DNA from 4 places in the Nonomuraea sp. NPDC059194 genome. Region 1 is predicted to be linked to each of the others. Evidence: riboswitches for the same ligand, from Rfam matches in the RefSeq annotation. Region 1 holds a riboswitch; each other region holds the start of a gene.

What was found. Region 1 has a riboswitch for cyclic di-AMP ahead of ACFXJ8_RS27665 (NlpC/P60 family protein). Riboswitches for the same ligand answer to the same signal wherever they lie in the genome.
Region 2: linked by a shared signal. The riboswitch ahead of ACFXJ8_RS13810 (CHAP domain-containing protein) and the one ahead of ACFXJ8_RS27665 (NlpC/P60 family protein) in region 1 are both predicted to bind cyclic di-AMP.
Region 3: linked by a shared signal. The riboswitch ahead of ACFXJ8_RS39645 (C40 family peptidase) and the one ahead of ACFXJ8_RS27665 (NlpC/P60 family protein) in region 1 are both predicted to bind cyclic di-AMP.
Region 4: linked by a shared signal. The riboswitch ahead of ACFXJ8_RS35860 (hypothetical protein) and the one ahead of ACFXJ8_RS27665 (NlpC/P60 family protein) in region 1 are both predicted to bind cyclic di-AMP.

Annotation. Positions count from the first base shown of each region.
Region 1 covers NZ_JBHZBH010000025.1:59,177-63,708, forward strand. The annotation lists gene ACFXJ8_RS27645 (Lsr2 family protein) at 1-279, opposite strand, end outside; gene ACFXJ8_RS27650 (RDD family protein) at 669-1,166, opposite strand; gene ACFXJ8_RS27655 (RDD family protein) at 1,264-2,559, opposite strand; gene ACFXJ8_RS27660 (amino-acid N-acetyltransferase) at 2,646-3,215, opposite strand; cyclic di-AMP (ydaO/yuaA leader) riboswitch at 3,491-3,639, shown strand; gene ACFXJ8_RS27665 (NlpC/P60 family protein) at 3,645-4,532, shown strand, end outside.
Region 2 covers NZ_JBHZBH010000008.1:170,206-174,737, forward strand. The annotation lists gene egtD (L-histidine N(alpha)-methyltransferase) at 1-826, shown strand, start outside; gene ACFXJ8_RS13810 (CHAP domain-containing protein) at 905-1,612, opposite strand; cyclic di-AMP (ydaO/yuaA leader) riboswitch at 1,628-1,762, opposite strand; gene ACFXJ8_RS13815 (tetratricopeptide repeat protein) at 1,894-2,334, shown strand; gene ACFXJ8_RS13820 (Gfo/Idh/MocA family protein) at 2,315-3,274, opposite strand; gene ACFXJ8_RS13825 (aldo/keto reductase) at 3,305-4,129, opposite strand; gene ACFXJ8_RS13830 (hypothetical protein) at 4,199-4,532, shown strand, end outside.
Region 3 covers NZ_JBHZBH010000055.1:11,835-16,366, forward strand. The annotation lists gene serA (phosphoglycerate dehydrogenase) at 1-85, shown strand, start outside; gene ACFXJ8_RS39645 (C40 family peptidase) at 734-1,300, opposite strand; cyclic di-AMP (ydaO/yuaA leader) riboswitch at 1,398-1,541, opposite strand; gene ACFXJ8_RS39650 (3-isopropylmalate dehydrogenase) at 1,642-2,694, shown strand; gene ACFXJ8_RS39655 (branched-chain amino acid aminotransferase) at 2,904-4,001, shown strand; gene ACFXJ8_RS39660 (dienelactone hydrolase family protein) at 4,105-4,532, shown strand, end outside.
Region 4 covers NZ_JBHZBH010000042.1:11,730-16,261, reverse strand. The annotation lists gene ACFXJ8_RS35880 (roadblock/LC7 domain-containing protein) at 1-344, shown strand, start outside; gene ACFXJ8_RS35875 (hypothetical protein) at 346-1,350, shown strand; gene ACFXJ8_RS35870 (roadblock/LC7 domain-containing protein) at 1,380-1,751, shown strand; gene ACFXJ8_RS35865 (hypothetical protein) at 1,775-2,146, shown strand; cyclic di-AMP (ydaO/yuaA leader) riboswitch at 2,624-2,758, shown strand; gene ACFXJ8_RS35860 (hypothetical protein) at 2,917-3,759, shown strand; gene ACFXJ8_RS35855 (alpha/beta fold hydrolase) at 3,853-4,395, shown strand.

The DNA.
Region 1 (4,532 bases):
GCTGACCTGGAGGCCGTGGGCCTTGGCCCACTGCCGAATCTCGGAGCTCTTCTCACGGCTCATCGAACGCGCACCACCGCGCACCCGGCGACGGGCGGCAACGGCGCCCGACTTGCGAGCGGACGACACGAAAGGGGTCAGCGCGTCGCGCAGCTTCTTGGCGTTAACGTCGCTGAGGTCAATCTCATAGGACGCTCCGTCAATGGCGAAGCTGACCGTCTCATTGGCCTCGCCCCCATCGAGGTCATCGATGAGAATCTCCTGGATCTGCTTGGCCATCTACGGAATCCTTTCCCGGAGCATTGTTTCATTGTCACGCCAAACATATACCCGAAAAGGCGACGAGACAATTCAGCGCTTCGCGGATTCCCTGACCGAGGAGTCAGATCTGGTTCCCGCGGAGCCGTCCTGTTTGGACGACGCCCGACGGCTGCATTCCGCCCCCACTCCGCCTCATGGGGTTTGTGGGAGACGCGCCCTTTATGCACGAGCCGCCCGCTGGCGGACGGGCCACGGCTGTTGTCGACTCTCCGCCCCGACGATAGCGCCCCAAAGACGGCGACCACCTGGCGGGGTGTGGGACCTAGCCTAATGCCAGTCTCTCCAGAGTTCTTACCCGATCGCCCGGAAAATCCTGAAAAATCGGCGTCTGGGGGTAGATGCACACTTCAGCGAGGGTCTTTGATCATCAAGGAACCCGCCCACCTGTCGTGCAACCCCCGCTGCAAGGGCTTGTCGATCAAGATAGACAGCCCCACGGCGAACACGAGGATTCCCACAACGAGATTGACGACAGGAATCTCCACCAGCACCAAGGGCCCGGGATAGAGGAGCGCGCGTTTCGACAGATCCGCCAGCGACAGCCGCCGCCCCGGCGCGGGCGCCAGCCTAATTTTCATGATCGCTTTCCCGAAGGTACGGCGCCGCCGGTAATGAGCCAGGCAGTCATAGCCCGCATAAGCCAGCCCGACGACGAGCCAGGCCGAGAACCCGGGCAGCCAGTCGCCATAGACGGCCAGCAACCCTACAGTCCGCCACAAGGCCCAGGCCGCGATGAACAGAATGTAATAGAAGACCCCGACCACGAGGCCCTCAATACTTCGCGCGACGAGCCGTTCCCACCAATCAGCCGGTACGGCCCGCACGCCCGGCGGCGGCGCGACCATAAGCCCCATTCTGTACGAGCGCCGACGGCGATTACAGGGCCAAGACACGAAAACGGGGACCGGCGTCAAGCCGGCCCCCGTTTTCCCGCGTATACGGTTACTTGATCTTCACGACCACAGTTCCCGCGACCTTGTCGGCGAAGGTCTGCTGCAGCGGCTTGTCCCAGAGCTGGGAAGCGCCGTTGACGCCCACGGCGGCGAAAGCGAGAAGCCCGCCGACCACCGGCACCGCATTCAGGATGACGCCACCCCAGGTGACGCCCGCCCGCTTGAGGGCGACGTCGCTGGACAGGCCACCCGGAGGCACGGAGCCCCCGACCGGGACGATCTTGATGCCCATGACCATCTTGCCGAGAGTCTGGCCCTTGGACTTGGTCAGCAGGAACTCGTAGGCCACGTAGGCCAGTGCCGCCACGACCGCTGCGATCGCCGACACCACGATCGTGCTCAGGCCGCTCGTGGCGCCGGTGCTGAGGTCGTAGGTGGCCACGAAGATGATGGCCAGGATGATGCCCAGCACGAACCAGACGATTCCGAAGATCACGCCGTCGACGATGCGGGCGACCAGGCGCTGCCACCACTCGGCGAGCGGGGCGGGCGCGCCGGGCGGCTGCACTCCGGCCGGCGCCCCGTAGGGCTGACCGTAGGCGGGCTGCCCGTAGGCGGGCTGCTGGCCGTAGCCGGGCTGGCCGTAGGGCTGCTGCTGCCCGTAGGGCGACGGCTGGCCGTAGCCGGGCTGCGACTGGCCCTGCTGCCCGTAGCCGGGCTGCTGGCCGTACCCGGGCTGCTGTCCCGAGGGCTGACCGTAACCGGGCTGCTGGCCGGACGCGGGCTGCCCGTAGCCGGGCTGCTGGCCCTGCTGCTGGCCGTAGCCGGGCTGCTGACCGTAGTCGGGCTGGCCGCCGGGCTGCTGACCCGAGGAGGCCTGCTGGCCGTAGCCCTGCTGCTGGCCGTACTCAGGCTGGCCGTAGGAAGGCTGCTGACCGTAGCCGGGCTGCTGGCCCTGCTGCTGGCCGTAACCGGGCTGCTGACCGTAGTCGGGCTGGCCGTAGCCGGGCTGCTGGCCAGAGGAGGCCGCCTGCTGCCCGTAGCCGGGCTGGCCGTAGGGGGGCTGCTGGCCAGAGGGCTGGCCGTAGCCGGGCTGCTGACCCTGACCGTAGCCCTGCTGGCCGTATCCCTGCTGCTGCTGGCCGTAGCCCTGCTGCTGGCCCTGCTGCTGGCCGTAGTCGGGCTGGCCCTGGGGCGGCTGGCCGTAGCCGCCGCCCTCATGGCGGTAGCCCACGACCGTCACGTCAGGATCGGGCTGCTCGCCCGGGCGTCCCGCGTTCTGCTGACCGTATCCGGAATTGTCATCAGGTTGATCCTGCGGATACGGCGGCTGTCCAGTGCTCACCGTGTCACCTCGCTTCGATGGCGCATGTGGCACATGTCAGGACACATGCTTGCTGTTGCCCAACGTATCGACATGAGTATCAACAATCACCTTTCCCCTTGGTCAACCCCATAGTCAACTGCGTCCAGATGGAGCAACATCCTGGTGTTGCCAAGGGTGTTGGGCTTGACGTGCTCGAGGTCGAGAAACTCGGCCACACCCTCGTCGTAGGAGGCCAGCAACTCGGCGTAGACCTCGGGCGACACCGGTGTCCCCTGGATCGGCACGAAGCCGTGCCGGGCGAAGAAGTCGACCTCGAACGTCAGACAGAAGACCCTGCGAAGCCCCAGGTCACGGGCCGCTGCCACGAGCGCGGTAACAATACGGTGACCGATTCCTGAACCTTTGACGGCGGGGTCCACGGCGACCGTGCGAATCTCGGCGAGGTCCTCCCAGAGCACATGGAGCGCGCCGCAGCCGACGACCTGGCCGCCGCGCTCGGCGACCCAGAACTCCTGGACGTCCTCGTACAGCGTGACCGTGGCCTTTTCCAGCAGCTTGCGGCCCGCTCCCGCGTAGATGTCGACCAGGCGTCTGATCGACCTGACGTCCGGCGTGCGGGCCCGCCGTACGACGATCTCGGTGTCCTGCATTGTGCGCTCGACGACCTGCTCCATGGCCCTTCAGCGTACCTAGCTCGTTTCGGCCCACCCTTAACTACCGTCACATGACTCACTGTGGCTGGGCGAGCACGTTACGCATCCCTGCACGACAAACCCGACAAACCTTCGCGAATCTCGGTAAAAGCTTTGCAATCCCCTGGTCGATCGGGCTTTTGCGTGATCTGTCCGTGATCCTTTGGATGCGCGTCCTCTACTGGATTGGCAGTTCTGGTTGAGCACGAACCTTGCTTGCACTAGTGTCCACCGACGATGTCCCCCGCGCGCCAAGGCGTGGGGGCGCGCCTAATCCCCCCAACACGGGGAGCCGGGGACCCGCCGGCGGCCGCCAGTCGCCAAGGGGTGAGTCCGAGCCACGCTCGGTAGGGCTGCTCCGGCCCGAACCCGTCAGCTAACCCGGTCGGCGACTACGAGAGGAGCTGGTTGGTGAAGCGCAGGCGCAGCCGCGAGGGGAAGTCCGCGGGCGAGCACGCCCGCCCCCACGAACCCGGTTCCCGCCGGATGCGGTTCGCGATCGTGGGCGCCGCGATGGCCGTCCTGGCCCTCACCACGCCACTCGGTACGGCCACAGCCGACCCCAAACCCACGCTCAAGGAGCTCGCCGAGCAGGTCGAGAAGCTCCACAACGACATCGAGACGCTCACCGAGCAGTACAACGGCCAGCGCGAGAAGCTCAAGGGCGTCAAGAAGTCCGCGGAGAAGGCCAAGAAGATCCTGGCCACCAGCGAGGCCGACCTGGCCGCCAAACGCGCGCGGGCCACGATCCTCGCCGAGAGCACCTACATGACCGGCGGCTTCTCCAACGGCCTCGCCTTCGCCAGCTCCGCCGACCCCGACGCCTTCCTCGACGCCGCCGCCACCTCCTACGCCCTCGGCCAGCAGCAGGGCCAGGAGGTCAAGGAGCTCGCCGAGTCCATCGCCGCCGCCGAGCAGGCCAGGGCGACGGCCAAGTCACGCCTGGCCGAGGTGCAGAAGCTCGTCGACGACCTGGACGGCAGGCGCGACAAGATCTCCTCCATGGTGGCCAAGGTCGAGAGCAGCCTGTTCAGGCGCGCGCTCGGCGAGGCCGGGCGGCCCGGCACCCGCGCCACCAAGGTCAACCTGCCGATCGTCGGCAGCGGCAAGGCGGCAGCCGCCGCGCGCTGGGCGCTGACGCAGCAGCTCAAGCCGTACGTGTGGGGCGCCGAGGGCCCGAGCTCCTACGACTGCTCCGGCCTGGTCATGGCCGCCTACCAGCGGGTCGGCATCAGCCTGCCGCACTACACGGGCGACCAGTGGACGTCTGGCACCCACATCACGCGCGAGCAGATGCGC
Region 2 (4,532 bases), on a different contig from region 1:
CTCCCGCATCACCCGGCTGCCCGAGTACTACCCGACGCGGCGCGAACTGGCCATCCTGCGGGCCCGCGCCGCGGAAGTGGCGGCGACCTGCGGTGCGGACACGCTGGTCGAGCTGGGCTCGGGCACCAGCGAGAAGACCGTGCTGCTGCTGGACGCGCTCGCGGCGGCGGGCACGCTGCGCGCCTACACGCCGGTGGACGTGGACGCGGTCACCCTCGCGGCTGCGGCGCGGCGGCTGGCCGGCCGGTTCCCCGGGCTGGCCGTGCGGGCGGTGTGCGCCGACTTCGAGCGCCACCTGGCGTTGCTGCCGCGTGCCGGGCGGCGGATGGTGGCCTTCCTCGGCGGCACCATCGGCAACCTCGAACCGGCCGCCAGGGAGGTGTTCATGAAGGAACTGCGGGCCACGCTCCGGCCTGGGGACACCTTCCTGCTCGGGGCCGACCTGGTGAAGGACACCGGGCGGCTGGTGGCGGCATACGACGACGCGGCGGGGGTGACGGCCGCCTTCAACAGGAACGTGCTGCGGGTGATCAACCGGGAGCTGGACGCCGACTTCGAGCCGGAGGCGTTCACGCACGTGGCGCTGTACGACGCGCGCCACGACTGGATCGAGATGCGGCTGCGGGCGAGCAGGGACATGCGGGTGCGGATCGGGGGACTCGGGCTGTCGGTGGACTTCGTCCGGGGGGAGGAGATGCGTACCGAGATCAGCGCCAAGTTCCGGCCGGAGGGACTGCGGGACGAGCTCGCCGCCGCCGGGTTCGAGGTGCGCCGCCGCTACACCGACCCCGCGGGAGACTTCACCCTGGTCCTGGCCGAGGCATAAGAACCAGGACCCGGAAACGACCGCGGCCGCGCGGGGCGCGCGGCCGCTGTCGTACGCCGGGGGAAGGCGAGCGAGTCGTCAGGCGCCGTAGCTGGGGTAGCCGTAGCCGACGACCTGCGACTTCGGACGGACGCGCTGCTCGACCACGCCGTTGCCGGTGTTGCCCTCGATCGTGCTGATCGTGCCGTCGCCGTTGTCCTTCTCGACGAAACCGACGTGCCGGATGTCGTCGAGGTCCTTGCCGCCCTTCCAGGAGAAGAAGACGACCGCGCCGGGCTTGGGCTCGCTGCCCCAGCGCTTGTTGGCCTTGAACCACCTGGCGTGGGTGACGGTGTAGGCGTCCCAGCCGACCTGGGTGCGGGCGCCGGTCTGCTCACCGACCCAGGAGACGAACATCGCGCACCAGGCGGCGTTGGCGTAGGCGCGGACGTTGCCGCCGTCCCTGGCGACGGTCTCCCTGGCGCGCTGGGAGTTGACGTACCAGTCCTGGAACTTGGTGCCGCCGCCGCGGGAGTTCTCCCTGACGCCGATCTGCTTCTTGGCCTCGGCGAGGACCACGGCGGCGCTCGGCATCGCCTTGGTCTGGGCCTTGCTGGCGGTGTCGACCCTGCTGGTGTCCTCCTTGGGAGGGCTGGCGAGGGCGGCTACCCGCGGGCCGTCGGCAAGGGGGAGCTTGTCGGCCTGGGCGGCGTGGGTGGGAAGAAGGGCGCCTGCGAAGACGAGTGCGCCCAGCGCGGCATTCGCGTAGGTGAGCTTCGGGGCACGGCTACGACGGTGCTTTGCCATGAAAAGGGGGACTCCTTGCTAGCTTCCTGCCGCTTACCGGGTTAGCTGACGGGTTCGGACGTGAAGCTGCCCTACGGCACGATGTGCCGATTCACCCCAGAGAGATTGGGTCCCCGGTTCCGCGTGGTGCGGATTCAGCGGTCACAGGCGATCCTGTGATGATTGCAATGTCTGGCAATGTCCGGATTGCCCGGTTTTTGCCTCGAGTGGAGCCTAAGGTAATACACGGGGCAAGTACCTTACAAATTGATAAAGGTACGGCGATCATCTACGGTCAGGTCATGTCGCCACAGGACCTGTTCAACAGGGGGCTGCGGGAAGACGGACACCGTCCGGACGAAGCCCGGCGATGGTATCTCCTGGCGATCGAAACCGGTCATCCCGTGGCCGCCCAGCGGGCGGCCTTCAACCTGGCGCTGATCGAGGACGAGCGCGGCCGCCTCGACGAGGCCCGCCACTGGTACGGCAGAGCCGCCACCCCCAGGGCGATGTTCAACCTGGGCGTCCTGGAAGACTGCTGCGGCGACACCCAGGCGGCGCGCCGCTGCTACACCCTGGCCATCGAGTCGGGCCACACCGAGGCGGGCCCGCGCGCCATGTTCAACCTGGGCCTGCTGGAGGACAGGGAAGGCCGCCCCGAGCAGGCCCGCGCGCACTTCCTCCAGGCCGTGCGATCCGGGCACGAGGAGGCCAGCGCCCGCGCTATCTCGCGCCTAGCCTGATCCTGGCCTCCTCCAGCATCCGCATCATCGCCAGGCTCTCCTCCAGCGGCATGATCGGGCTCTCCGTCCTGCCCTCGGCCAGCGCCGCGCGCACCTCGCGCACCTCCTCGGCATAGCCGTTCATGGCCGGGTCAAGGACGATCTCCTCCGGCTCCACGCCCGGCCCCGACAGCAGGATCCGCTGCGGCGCCCAGAACGGCGCGGCGATGTCGGCCCGCAGCCCCGTGCCCACCACGGTCGCGGTGTTGGCCAGCGGGCTGAGCAGGGAGGTGTCCAGCAGCGCCCGCGCCCCGCCCTCGTAGGTCAGCAGCGCCCCCACCTCGGCGTCCACGCCCGAGGGCCCCAGCGATCCGGTGAGATAGGTCTCGGCGGGCTCGCCGAGCAGCAGCTGCGCCAGCCCGAACGGGTAGATCCCCAGATCGAGCAGGACTCCGCCGCCCAGCGCCGGATCCCACAGCCGATGCCGCTCCTCGTACGGCATGACGAACCCGAACGAGGCCTGCACCGAGCGCAGCGCCCCGAAGCGCTCCTCGGTCAGCAACCCCCTGATCAGGGGGTTGAAGCGCATCCACATCGCTTCCATCAGGAAGACGCCTGCCTGCCTGGCCAGCTCGACCATCCGCTCGGCGTCGGCCAGGCTCGCGGTGAGAGGTTTCTCGCACAGCACGGCCTTGCCCGCCGCGATGGCCGCCTCGGCCACCTCCAGATGCTGGGCGTGCGGGGTGGCCACGTAGACCACGTCGACGTTCGGATCCTCGCACAGCCGCGCGTAGGAGCCGTAGGCCGCCTCCGCGCCGAGCGTGGCCGCGAGCTCGGCCGCCCTGCCCTGGTCGCGGGAGCCCACGGCGGCCACCCGCATGCCGGGCTCGGCGGCGATCACCGCGCCGACCGTCCTGGCGATCCCGCCCGTGGCGGCGATGCCCCAACCCAAGTCACGCATGACTCGATCTTCCCATCACCGCGGGGCTGATCAGCCCATCCAGTTGAAGGTGGCGGGGTCGGGGCCGAGGCGGGTGCCGTTGTTCAGCGCGCCGATCGCCGCCATGTCCTCGGTGTCGAGGGTGAAGCCGAACACGTCGATGTTCTCCTTGATCCGCGACGGGGTGGCGGACTTGGGGATCACCACGTTGCCGACCTGGATGTGCCAGCGCAGCACGATCTGGGCGGGCGACTTGCCGTGCTTGTGGCCCAGCGTGGCCAGCGCGGGCTCGTCGAGCAGGCCCCTGCCCTGGCCGAGCGGGCTCCAGGCCTCGGTCAGGATGCCGTTGGCCTCGTGGAAGGCGCGCAGCTTGGCCTGCGGGAAGTGGGGGTGCAGCTCGATCTGGTTGATCGACGGGACGATGTCGGTCTCGTTCATGAGCCGGGTGAGGGTCTCGATCGTGAAGTTCGAGACGCCGATCGCGCGGACCCTGCCGTCCTTGTAGAGCCGCTCCAGCGACCTCCACGCCTGGACGTACTTGTCCTGCGCGGGGACCGGCCAGTGGATGAGGTAGAGGTCGAGATGGTCGAGCCCCAGCTTCGACAGGCTCGCCTCGAAGGCCGCCTCGACCCTGTCGTGCTCGTCGTTCCACAGTTTCGTGGTGATGAACAGCTTCTCGCGCCGCACGCCAGAGCCGGCGATCGCGCGGCCCACACCCTCCTCGTTGTCGTAGATCCTGGCGGTGTCGATGCTGGTGTAGCCGGCCTCGATCGCCAGAGCCACGGCCCGCTGCGCCTCGTCGCCCGACATCTGCCAGACGCCGAAGCCGAGTTGCGGTATCTGAACGCCGCCTGTGTTGAGCAGCAGCGAGTTCATGTTCATGCCTCCATTGTTCACTTCACGTTGGCTGTCACTTCGAGTGGGCGTCCTACCGTGGCGCGTGTCGTGAACGAACAGGAATCCGTGGCCTGGGTGGAGTCGCCACTACAGATGCTCTGCGCCGTCGAGGCCCACCACGCCGGGCTGCTGGGAGAGCGGACGCTGGTGGTGCCGCGCGCCGGGCTGCGCCCGCTCGCGGCGACCGGACGCGAGCTCGCCCGGCTCGACCTGCCCGAAGGCCTCGAGCTCGCCGAGTCGAGCGAGCGCATGCCCCGCAGGCTCAACGCCGTCGGCGACGCCTTCTCCGGCCGGGTCCAGCTGCGCTGGGTCACGCTCCGCCCGGGCCGCGTCGTGATCGTCGATGACGGCCTGGCCACGATCAGGCTGCTGGAGCTGCTGG
Region 3 (4,532 bases), on a different contig from region 1:
CTCGGCGATCCCGGCGGACGTGGTGGACCAGATCGTCGCCGAGATCGGCGCCGACAGCGGGCGCTCGGTGGACCTCACCGACTGACCGGCTCCGCCTTCGGAACGCCTCCGCACCTGTGGTGCGGAGGCGTTTTTTCTGCGTCTGTACGGCAAGCCGTACCACGCGCCTGCGTGGTCACCGGGCGGTGCCCGTCCAGGGGACGCTCCTCGGGGAGCTCCCGCGCGCCGCCGCAACGGCGTCTCAAATAGTGAGATGTTCGGACGCCCAACGAGACAGCCCGGAATGTGCCAGGTACTTTGGAATGGATGCGCTGGGTGCTCGTAATTCTTACCTGCCGCGACGGGGCCTGTTAGGGCAGGTCGACTACCCGTCGCGGTGAGCGGCGTTGCGTCGGCCTTAAGTCCCCATTCGTCTGGTCCGTGATCCGGACCCACGAGTTCAGGCCCGGTCGGATTCGCGACCGGGATCCGACGTCCGATCCACTCGCGTCCGCGAAACGAGTTGAGTCACGTGTACGACATGTATCCATGGAACCGCGCCGAAGACCATGACGAGGAGGCGGCGGAGGCCGTCCAGACCGCGCTGGATCGCAGGGACAACGGCGGCTCCCCCTTTCCCCGCTGAACGGGACCACCCGGTGGAGTTCCCCCTGCTCCACCGGGCCGTCCCTGCGCGCACGCGTCAGCCCGGGAACCCCTGGGGACGGTGGCTCCCGGGCTGATGAATGGGAATCTAAAGAGTGGCCCGTAGTGACAGCGGGGCCGACTCGGCCTCGCTCTCGGCCTCGGCCAGCTCCCGCGCCTGCGCCACGCCCTTCGGGTCGGGCCGTACCGCGCCGACGAACGCCTGCCGGCGCCACGCGCTGAGCTTCTCCTCCTTCACCACGTCACCGGTGCGCGGCGCGTGCACCATGTAGCCGTCCTTGGAGATCATTCCGACGTGCCCGAGGTTGCTGAAGAACACCAGGTCGCCGGGCTTCAGGTCCTTCCACTCGATCTTCTTGTCGAAGGCCCGGTACTGGTCGCGGGCCACACGGGGAAGCTGGATCCCCGCCTTCTGGTAGGCCCTCAGCATCAGCCCCGAGCAGTCGTAGCCGCTGGGGCTGGTGCCGCCCCAGACGTACGGCGTGCCCTGCTTGGACATCGCGAACTTCAACGCGATCTGCCATGCGGGCTTGGGGGTCTGCTTGAGCTGGGCCTTCTTGATGTCCGCTCCGGTGAGGGTCACCGTACGGGCGGGGTCGGCCTGAGCGGGCCTGGTGTCGCCAGGTTGGACCGGCTGGCTCTTGGGGGGCTTCACCTGGATGGGGGCGGCCGTCGCGGGGGAGGCGGCGGCGGTTGATCCTACGGCGAGGAGGCCGCCGACAACGGCGGCCGTGATGATCCGAGACAGGGGAATGTCCTTCCACGGGGCCGACCGGGTTAGCTGACGGGCTCGGGCGTGGAAGTCGCCCTACGACATGGGGATGCCGATTCGCCCCAGGGGGGAATGGGTCCCCGGCTCCGTGCGGACGTCGCAGCGGATTAGGCTGGCAGGGACTCTAACGAAAGGGTCAAAAGACCGCAATCCAGACAAAACGGAATGTCCGGACCTTGAGATGCGGTGTTCGCCAGCCGAGACGAGCAGGTAAGGTACCGGCCATGGAGTCGCGCAACATTCGTCTGGCCGTCATCCCCGGGGACGGGATCGGCACCGAGGTCGTCGCCGAAGGGCTCAAGGTCCTGGAGGCGGTCGGCGCCAAGATCGAGACCACCCACTACGATCTGGGCGCCACCCGCTACAACGCCACCGGTGAGACCCTCACCGACGAAACCCTGCAGGAGCTGCGCGGTTACGACGCCATCCTGCTCGGCGCGATCGGCGACCCGAGCGTCCCGCCGGGGGTGCTCGAGCGCGACCTGCTGCTGCGACTCCGCTTCGAGCTCGACCACTACGTCAACCTGCGCCCGGTGAAGCTCTTCCCCGGCGTGGAGACCCCGCTGGCCGACACCACCGCCGAAGACATCGACATGGTCGTCGTCCGCGAGGGCACCGAGAGCCTCTACGCGGGAGCAGGCGGCGTCCTGCGGCGCGGCACGCCCCACGAGATCGCCACCCAGGAGTCGCTCAACACCGCCTACGGCGTCGAGCGCGTGGTCCGCTACGCCTTCGCCAAGGCCGCCGAGCGCCCCCGCAAGAAGCTCACGCTGGTCCACAAGACCAACGTGCTGACCTACGCGGGCGACCTCTGGATGCGCACGTTCAACCGGGTCGCCGCCGACTTCCCCGACGTCACGACCGACTACCAGCACATCGACGCCGCCTCGATGTTCTTCGTCAGCCAGCCTGAGCGCTTCGACGTGATCGTGACCGACAACCTGTTCGGCGACATCATCACCGACATCGGCGCCGCCATCGCCGGCGGCATCGGGCTGGCCGCCAGCGGCAACATCAACCCCGACAGGACCGCGCCCAGCATGTTCGAGCCGGTCCACGGCAGCGCGCCCGACATCGCCGGCCAGGGCAAGGCCGACCCGACCGCCACCATCCTGTCCGTCGCCATGATGCTCGACCACCTCGGCCTGACCGAGGAGGCGGCCCGCGTCGAGCAGGCCGTCGCCGACGACATCGTCGAGCGCCTCGCCGGGTGGGCCGGCCGTACGACGCACGAGATCGGCGACGACATCACCGCACGAGTATCCGGCGGCGCCTGACCGCCTGCCACTCCAGCACCAAAGGCGGCCTGGCGCCCTTCGGCCGGGTCCAAACTGTCCGGGATCCGGCGAGCGTGTAGCCGCCTGGATACCACAACCAACGCCTGGCGGCTCGCGAGAACGCCAGGCGTTTGCTGTAAGTTCCCGTTACCCGGTTCATCGCAAAATGGACTCAGGGCAAATCTCGCGAAAAGAGAAGGATTTCCGTCATGACCACCGCTCAGAAGCTCAGCTTCGATGTGCAGCTCTCCGACCACGCTCGCACCGCGGCGGAGCGTGAGCAGGTACTGGCGAACCCGGGGTTCGGGCAGACCTTCACCGATCACATGATCTCGATCGACTACACCGAGGGCAGGGGCTGGCACGACGCGCGGCTCATGCCGTACGGGCCGCTCGTCCTGGACCCCGCGACCTCCGTCTTCCACTACGCGCAGGAGCTGTTCGAGGGCCTCAAGGCCTACCGCCAGGCCAACGGGTCGATCGCCACGTTCAGGCCGTACGCGAACGCCGGCCGCTTCAACGCCTCGTGCCTGCGCATGGCCATGCCCGAACTGCCGGAGGAGACCTTCGTCGAGTCTCTCGAGCTGCTCGTCCAGGCCGACCGCGAGTGGGTGCCCACCAGCGAGGGACACAGCCTCTACCTGCGGCCCTTCATCATCGCGACGCAGGTCGGGCTGGGTGTCAACTACCCCTCCAAGACCTACAAGTACATGGTGATCGCCTCGCCCGCCGCCTCCTACTTCACCGGCGGCGTGCAGCCGGTGTCGGTGTGGCTGTCCACCGACTACACCCGCGCCGCCCCCGGCGGCACCGGCGCCGCCAAGTGCGGCGGCAACTACGCCGGCGCCTTCGTCGCCCAGCGCGAGGCCGTCGAGCGCGGCTGCGACCAGGTGGTCTGGCTCGACTCCCACGAGCACAGGTACGTCGAGGAGATGGGCGGGATGAACCTGTTCTTCGTCTTCGGCGAGAAGCTCTTCACCCCCGCGCTGACCGGCACCCTGCTGCCCGGCATCACCCGCGACTCCATCCTCTCCCTGGCCGCCGACCTGGGGCTGGAGGCCGAGGAGGGGCGCATCTCCATCGAGGAGTGGCAGGCCGGGTGCGAGTCAGGCGAGCTCACCGAGGTGTTCGCGTGCGGGACGGCGGCGGTCGTGACGCCGGTCGGATCGGTCAAGGGCGCCGACCGCGCCTGGACGATCGGCGACGGCACGCCCGGCCCGGTGACCCTGAAGGTGCGGGAGGAACTGCTGGGCATCCAGTACGGCACGCGCCCCGACACCCACCACTGGATCCACAAGCTGTCGTAGCAGGACCCGCCTGGGCTCCGGGCCGGTTTCCGGGCCGGAGCCTCCGCGACGGAAAATGTCGGGGGCACCGGCGATACTCGCTTTCTCGACGAAGGGAAACGATATGGCTGACGTGCTGCTGTTCCACCACGCGCATGGGCTGACGTCCGGCGTGCGCGAGTTCGCCGAGGTGCTCAGGCGGGCCGGTCACACCGTCCACGTCCCGGACCTGTACGAGGGACGCGTCTTCGATCAGCTCGAGGACGGCGCCGCCTACGCTCAGGAGACCGGGTTCGGCACGATCATCGAGCGCGGGCGGGTCGCCGCCGAAGGACTTCCCGGCGAGCTCGTCTACGCCGGATTCTCCCTTGGTGTCCTGCCTGCGCAGTTGTTGGCCCAGACGCGAGCAGGGGCGAAGGGCGCGCTGCTGATGCATGCCTGTGTCCCGGTCTCCGAGTTCGGCGACGCATGGCCGGAGGGCGTCCCGGTCCAGATCCACGGCATGGACGCCGACGAGTTCTTCGCGGGGGAGGGCGACCTCGACGCGGCCCG
Region 4 (4,532 bases), on a different contig from region 1:
TCATGGCCATACCCGGCGCCCTCGACGCGATGGTGGTCGACCACACCAGCGGCATGGCGGTGGCCGCCAGCGGAGGCGAGGGCCTCGACACCGAACGCGCGGCGGCGGCGCTGAGCGAGGCGCTGCGCCACACGACGGACGGGTTCGCCCAGACCTCCCCGGATGGAACGATCCGCGTCGACGAGCTGTTCGTCACCACCGACAAGGGCCACCACCTGATCCGCCACCTGACGACGCCGTTCGAGGGGGCGCTGGTCCTCTACGTACGGCTGGACAAGGAACGGGCCAACCTCGCCCTGGCCCGCTACCGCCTGCAGGCCATCTCAGGACAGTTGACCAGGTGACATGCCCGCACTGGACACGCTGCTCGCCGGACTGGCGAGGGAACGCTCGACGGGCGCCCTGCGCGTCGGGCGGGCCGGAGCGATCTTCATGGACGCCGGCCGGGTCACCTACATGGAGTGCGCCGACACGCCGAGGGCCGAGGACGTGCTGATCGCCAGCGGCAGGGTGTCGGCGCCCGCCCTGCGCAGGGCGCAACGGGAGGGCGGCGGCGCGCGCCTGGTCGAGGACGGCATGCTCACCAAGGGCGAGCTGCAGCACTGCGTGCTCGGGGCGGTGCTCGACGCGGCCTACTTCCTGCTGCCCGTCACGGGGACGCGGCCCAAGTTCCGGCCGGGGGAACGGCACTGGCTGGGGGCCCACTGGTACTTCGAGGTCGAGGAGGTCGTCCGGGAGTGCGGGCGGAGGAGGGCTCAGTTGGCAGGGATCTGGCCGTCGGCCGAGGTGGACACCGCCCCCGTGACGCCGGTCAGACGGCTGCCCGGCCACCGCGTCGTACTGAACGACCTGCAGTGGGAGATCCTCGTCCACGCCGACCGCGCCGCCACCCCGCTGGAGCTGGCCATGCGGCTCGGCAGGCCCGGCTACTCGACGCTGCTGGCCGTACGGCGGCTGGCGGCGGCAGGCCTGCTCGCGCACCCCGAAGGCGCGCACCCCGAAGGCACACCACACCCAGTCGGTACGGCACGCCCGGACGGGATGGCGCGTCCGGACGGGATGGCGCGCCCCGACGAGATGTCGCGCGCGGAGGCGATGACACGCCTGGACGGCATGGCACGCCCGGACGGGATGGCGCGCACGGAGGGGGTGGCGCGTGCGGAGGGGGTGGCGCGTCTGGAGGGCATGGCGCGGCCGGTGCTGCCCAGGCGGCTCGGCCGGGCCGAGGAGCCGCGGCCGCGGCCCAGCCCCGAGGCTCCGACGCTGCCCCTCGGGCCCGTGGTGACCGCGGACCCGACCGACATCAACCTGCTGATCCGGCTGAAGAAGGCGCTGGAGGAGCTGTCGTGAGGTTCCCCTCACTCAGAAGGAGGCCACCGGTGGAGCTGCGGGAAGAGGTGCTGAGAGAGATGGTCCTCCTGCGTGAACGCACTCCCGACGTCAGCGGGAGCATCGCCTGCAGCGTGGACGGGCTGACCATCGCCAGCGACCTGCCGAGCGGCAACGTCGAGCAGACGGCGGCGCTCTCGGCCGCGCTGCTCGCGCTCAGCAAGCGCATGGCCGTCATGGCAGGCAAGGGCGCCCTGGAGGAAACCCTCATCTCGGGCACCGCGGGCTTCGCCGCCTTCTACGCGGCCGGTCCCACGATCGTCCTCACAGTCCTGGCTGAGCCCGGTACCAACCTCGGGCTGCTGCGACTGGAGGGTCGCAAGACGGCGGCGAGCGTCGCCGCCATCGCATCGCGAAAGTGACTCAATCCACACGGAGGAAACGCATGGCCAGCATGGACGTCTCTCTCAAGGAGATGATGGCGATCGACGGCGCTGTCGGCGCCGTCGTGGTCGACTACGGCAGCGGCATGGCGCTGGGCGCCCTGGGCGGAGCCAAGGACCTGGACCTGCAGGTGGCGGCCGCGGGCAACACCGAGGTCGTCAAGGCCAAGTTGCGCACGATGGACTCCCTCGGCCTCAAGGACACCATCGAGGACATCCTCATCACGCTGACCGGCCAGTACCACATCATCAGGCCGATGACCGGCAGGGGCGGCAAGGGACTGTTCCTTTACCTCGCGCTGGACCGGGCCAGGGCCAACCTCGCGATGGCGCGGCACCGGCTGCGCGCGATCGAGGAGAAGCTCGAGGTCTGACGGACCGCGCCCCGTGTCCGCGGCGCGGCGGACACGGGGCGCCCCGTACGGCCAAGCAAAGCCGCGCCATCAGGGCCGCGCAAAGCGAAGCCGCACCACCAAAGCCGCGCAAAGCGAAGCCGCCCCACCAGGGCCGCGCAAAGCAAAGCCCGCCAGGGCCGCGCAAAGCGAAGCCGCCCCGCCAGGGCCGCGCCACCAGACCCGTACCGCTGGGGCCGCGCCCCTCGACGCCGTGACCAATCCGGCGTTCAACCAAGACTTTTTCATGATTTTTCGCCATTGATCGAATTACCGTGCCGGTCCCTGCGAAACCCGTTGTTTCGCAGGGGTTTCCGTGCCTTCTGCGCCTGTCGAATCGTGACGATAAAGGGTAGATCTTCTTTCCGATTCATGGCTTTGCTTTTGCCTTTGGGGTGGTTTGCCCCTAGAGTCCATTGCATTACCGAGCGGTGACCGAGCTCTTCACCAGGGAGAGTCGGCCGGTCGGCGCCGAATCCCGCGAACGCGGGAACCGGGGACCCATCTCCTTGGGGTGAATCCGGCCCAGTGCCGGTAGGGCATCTCCACGCCCGAACCCGTCAGCTAACCCGGTAGGCGAGATGGAGAGGACCATACTCGTGTACTTGCACCCCCCGAACTGAGCGGCGCCTTCTTCCCGCTTCCTTCGCGCTCCCTTTTTGCGTAGCGACTGTCAGGCCCATGCCCGGCTACGCCTTTGCCTGATCTTCATTTGAGCGCGGATCTCCCTATCCCTCGCACAAAGGACTTTCATGACCCGCCGCTTCGGCATGCGCGTTTCCGCCCTGCTCGTCACCACCACCCTCGCCGCCGGTACCGGCGCCGCCGCCGCTTTCGCCGAGCCCACCGCCCCCGACATCAGCCAGGCCACCGAGCAGCGGACCCTCCTCCAGGGATCCACCACCGCCTCCTACTACTGGGACGACGCCTCCGGCCGCGCCGGTGACACCGGTCTGCCCGCCAGTGGCATCTCGATGCGCAAGGGCCTTGCCGCCAGCCCGAGCTGGCCCCTCATGACCGAGGGCTACGTCATCTACAAGGGCAAGAAGGCCCCGTTCTTCGTCGGTGACCGCGGCCCCGGCAACCCCTCGAACAACGGCATCATGCTCGACCTCGACGCCAAGACCTTCGCCGACCTCACCGGCGGCAGGTTCAACCCCAACAGCCTGATGGTGAACGGCAACGGCGGTCAGGGCCACATCAAGGTCCAGTACGTCATCACCAAGTGGGGCGACGGCGTGGGCAAGAAGAACCACCCGGTCGCCTTCTCCAGCGGCGCGTGGAGCCGCAAGGACAGGAACCCGGCCAAGCCGCCGGTCGACCTGCTCGCCGTGGCTGAGAAGAAGAAGGCCGCCGAGGCCAAGAAGGTCGAGGTCGTCGCGAAGAAGGACGAGAAGAAGGGCGACGAGCAGGGCGGCGCGGCCGTCGAGCCCGCAGCCTTCGACTCGGGCACCACGACCACCGCCGCCCGTACCGAGACCAAGGACGAGAACGGCCACACCGGCACCGCGCTCGCCCTCATCGGCGGCCTGGCCATCGTCGGTGGCGCCGGCTACCTGGGCCGCGGCCACCTGCGCAAGGTCATCTCCCGCTAGGACCACCGAGGTCGCGACACGGCAGCGCACGCAAGGTCATCTCCCGCTAGAACCCCTTGCCGTCATGCGAAACAGAATGGAATTCTGTTTCGCATGACGCTCATGGCCGACGCCAACGGCATCGAGATCGCCTACGACAAGTTCGGCGCCCCCCAAGACCGGCCCCTCCTGCTGATCATGGGGCTCGGCTCCCAGCTCGTCCACTGGGACGACGAGTTCTGCGAACTGCTCGCCAGGAGGGGCCACCACGTCGTCCGTTTCGACAACCGCGACGTGGGGCTCTCCACCCACTTCCCCGAGGCGGGCGTGCCCGACCTCAACTCCGGTACGGCGGCGCCGTACCTGCTGAGTGACATGGCCGCCGACGCGGCGGGCCTGATGGACGCGCTCGGCTGGCCGGCCGCCCACGTGCTGGGCGTCTCGATGGGCGGCATGATCGCCCAGGCGCTCGCCATCGCGCACCCGGACAGGGTGCTCACGCTCACCTCCATCATGTCGACGCCCAGCCCCGAGGCGGGCCCGCCCACCCCCGAGGCGATGGCCGCGCTCTTCTCCCCTCCCGCCCCCGACCGGCAGACCGCGATCGAGTGGGCCCGGGGAGTCGGGACTCTTGCGGAGCGGGGCAGGAACAGCTGATTTTCCCCCAGGGCGGATAGGCGTCCAGTAGAGTCGCGTCCGCGGGTTGCGAGAACCAAGCCTCCCGCACGTGCTGATCGAGAACCAAGACGGCACATGCGTCTCCAAGCTTGCTGTACCAAACCGGGCAGGTTCCG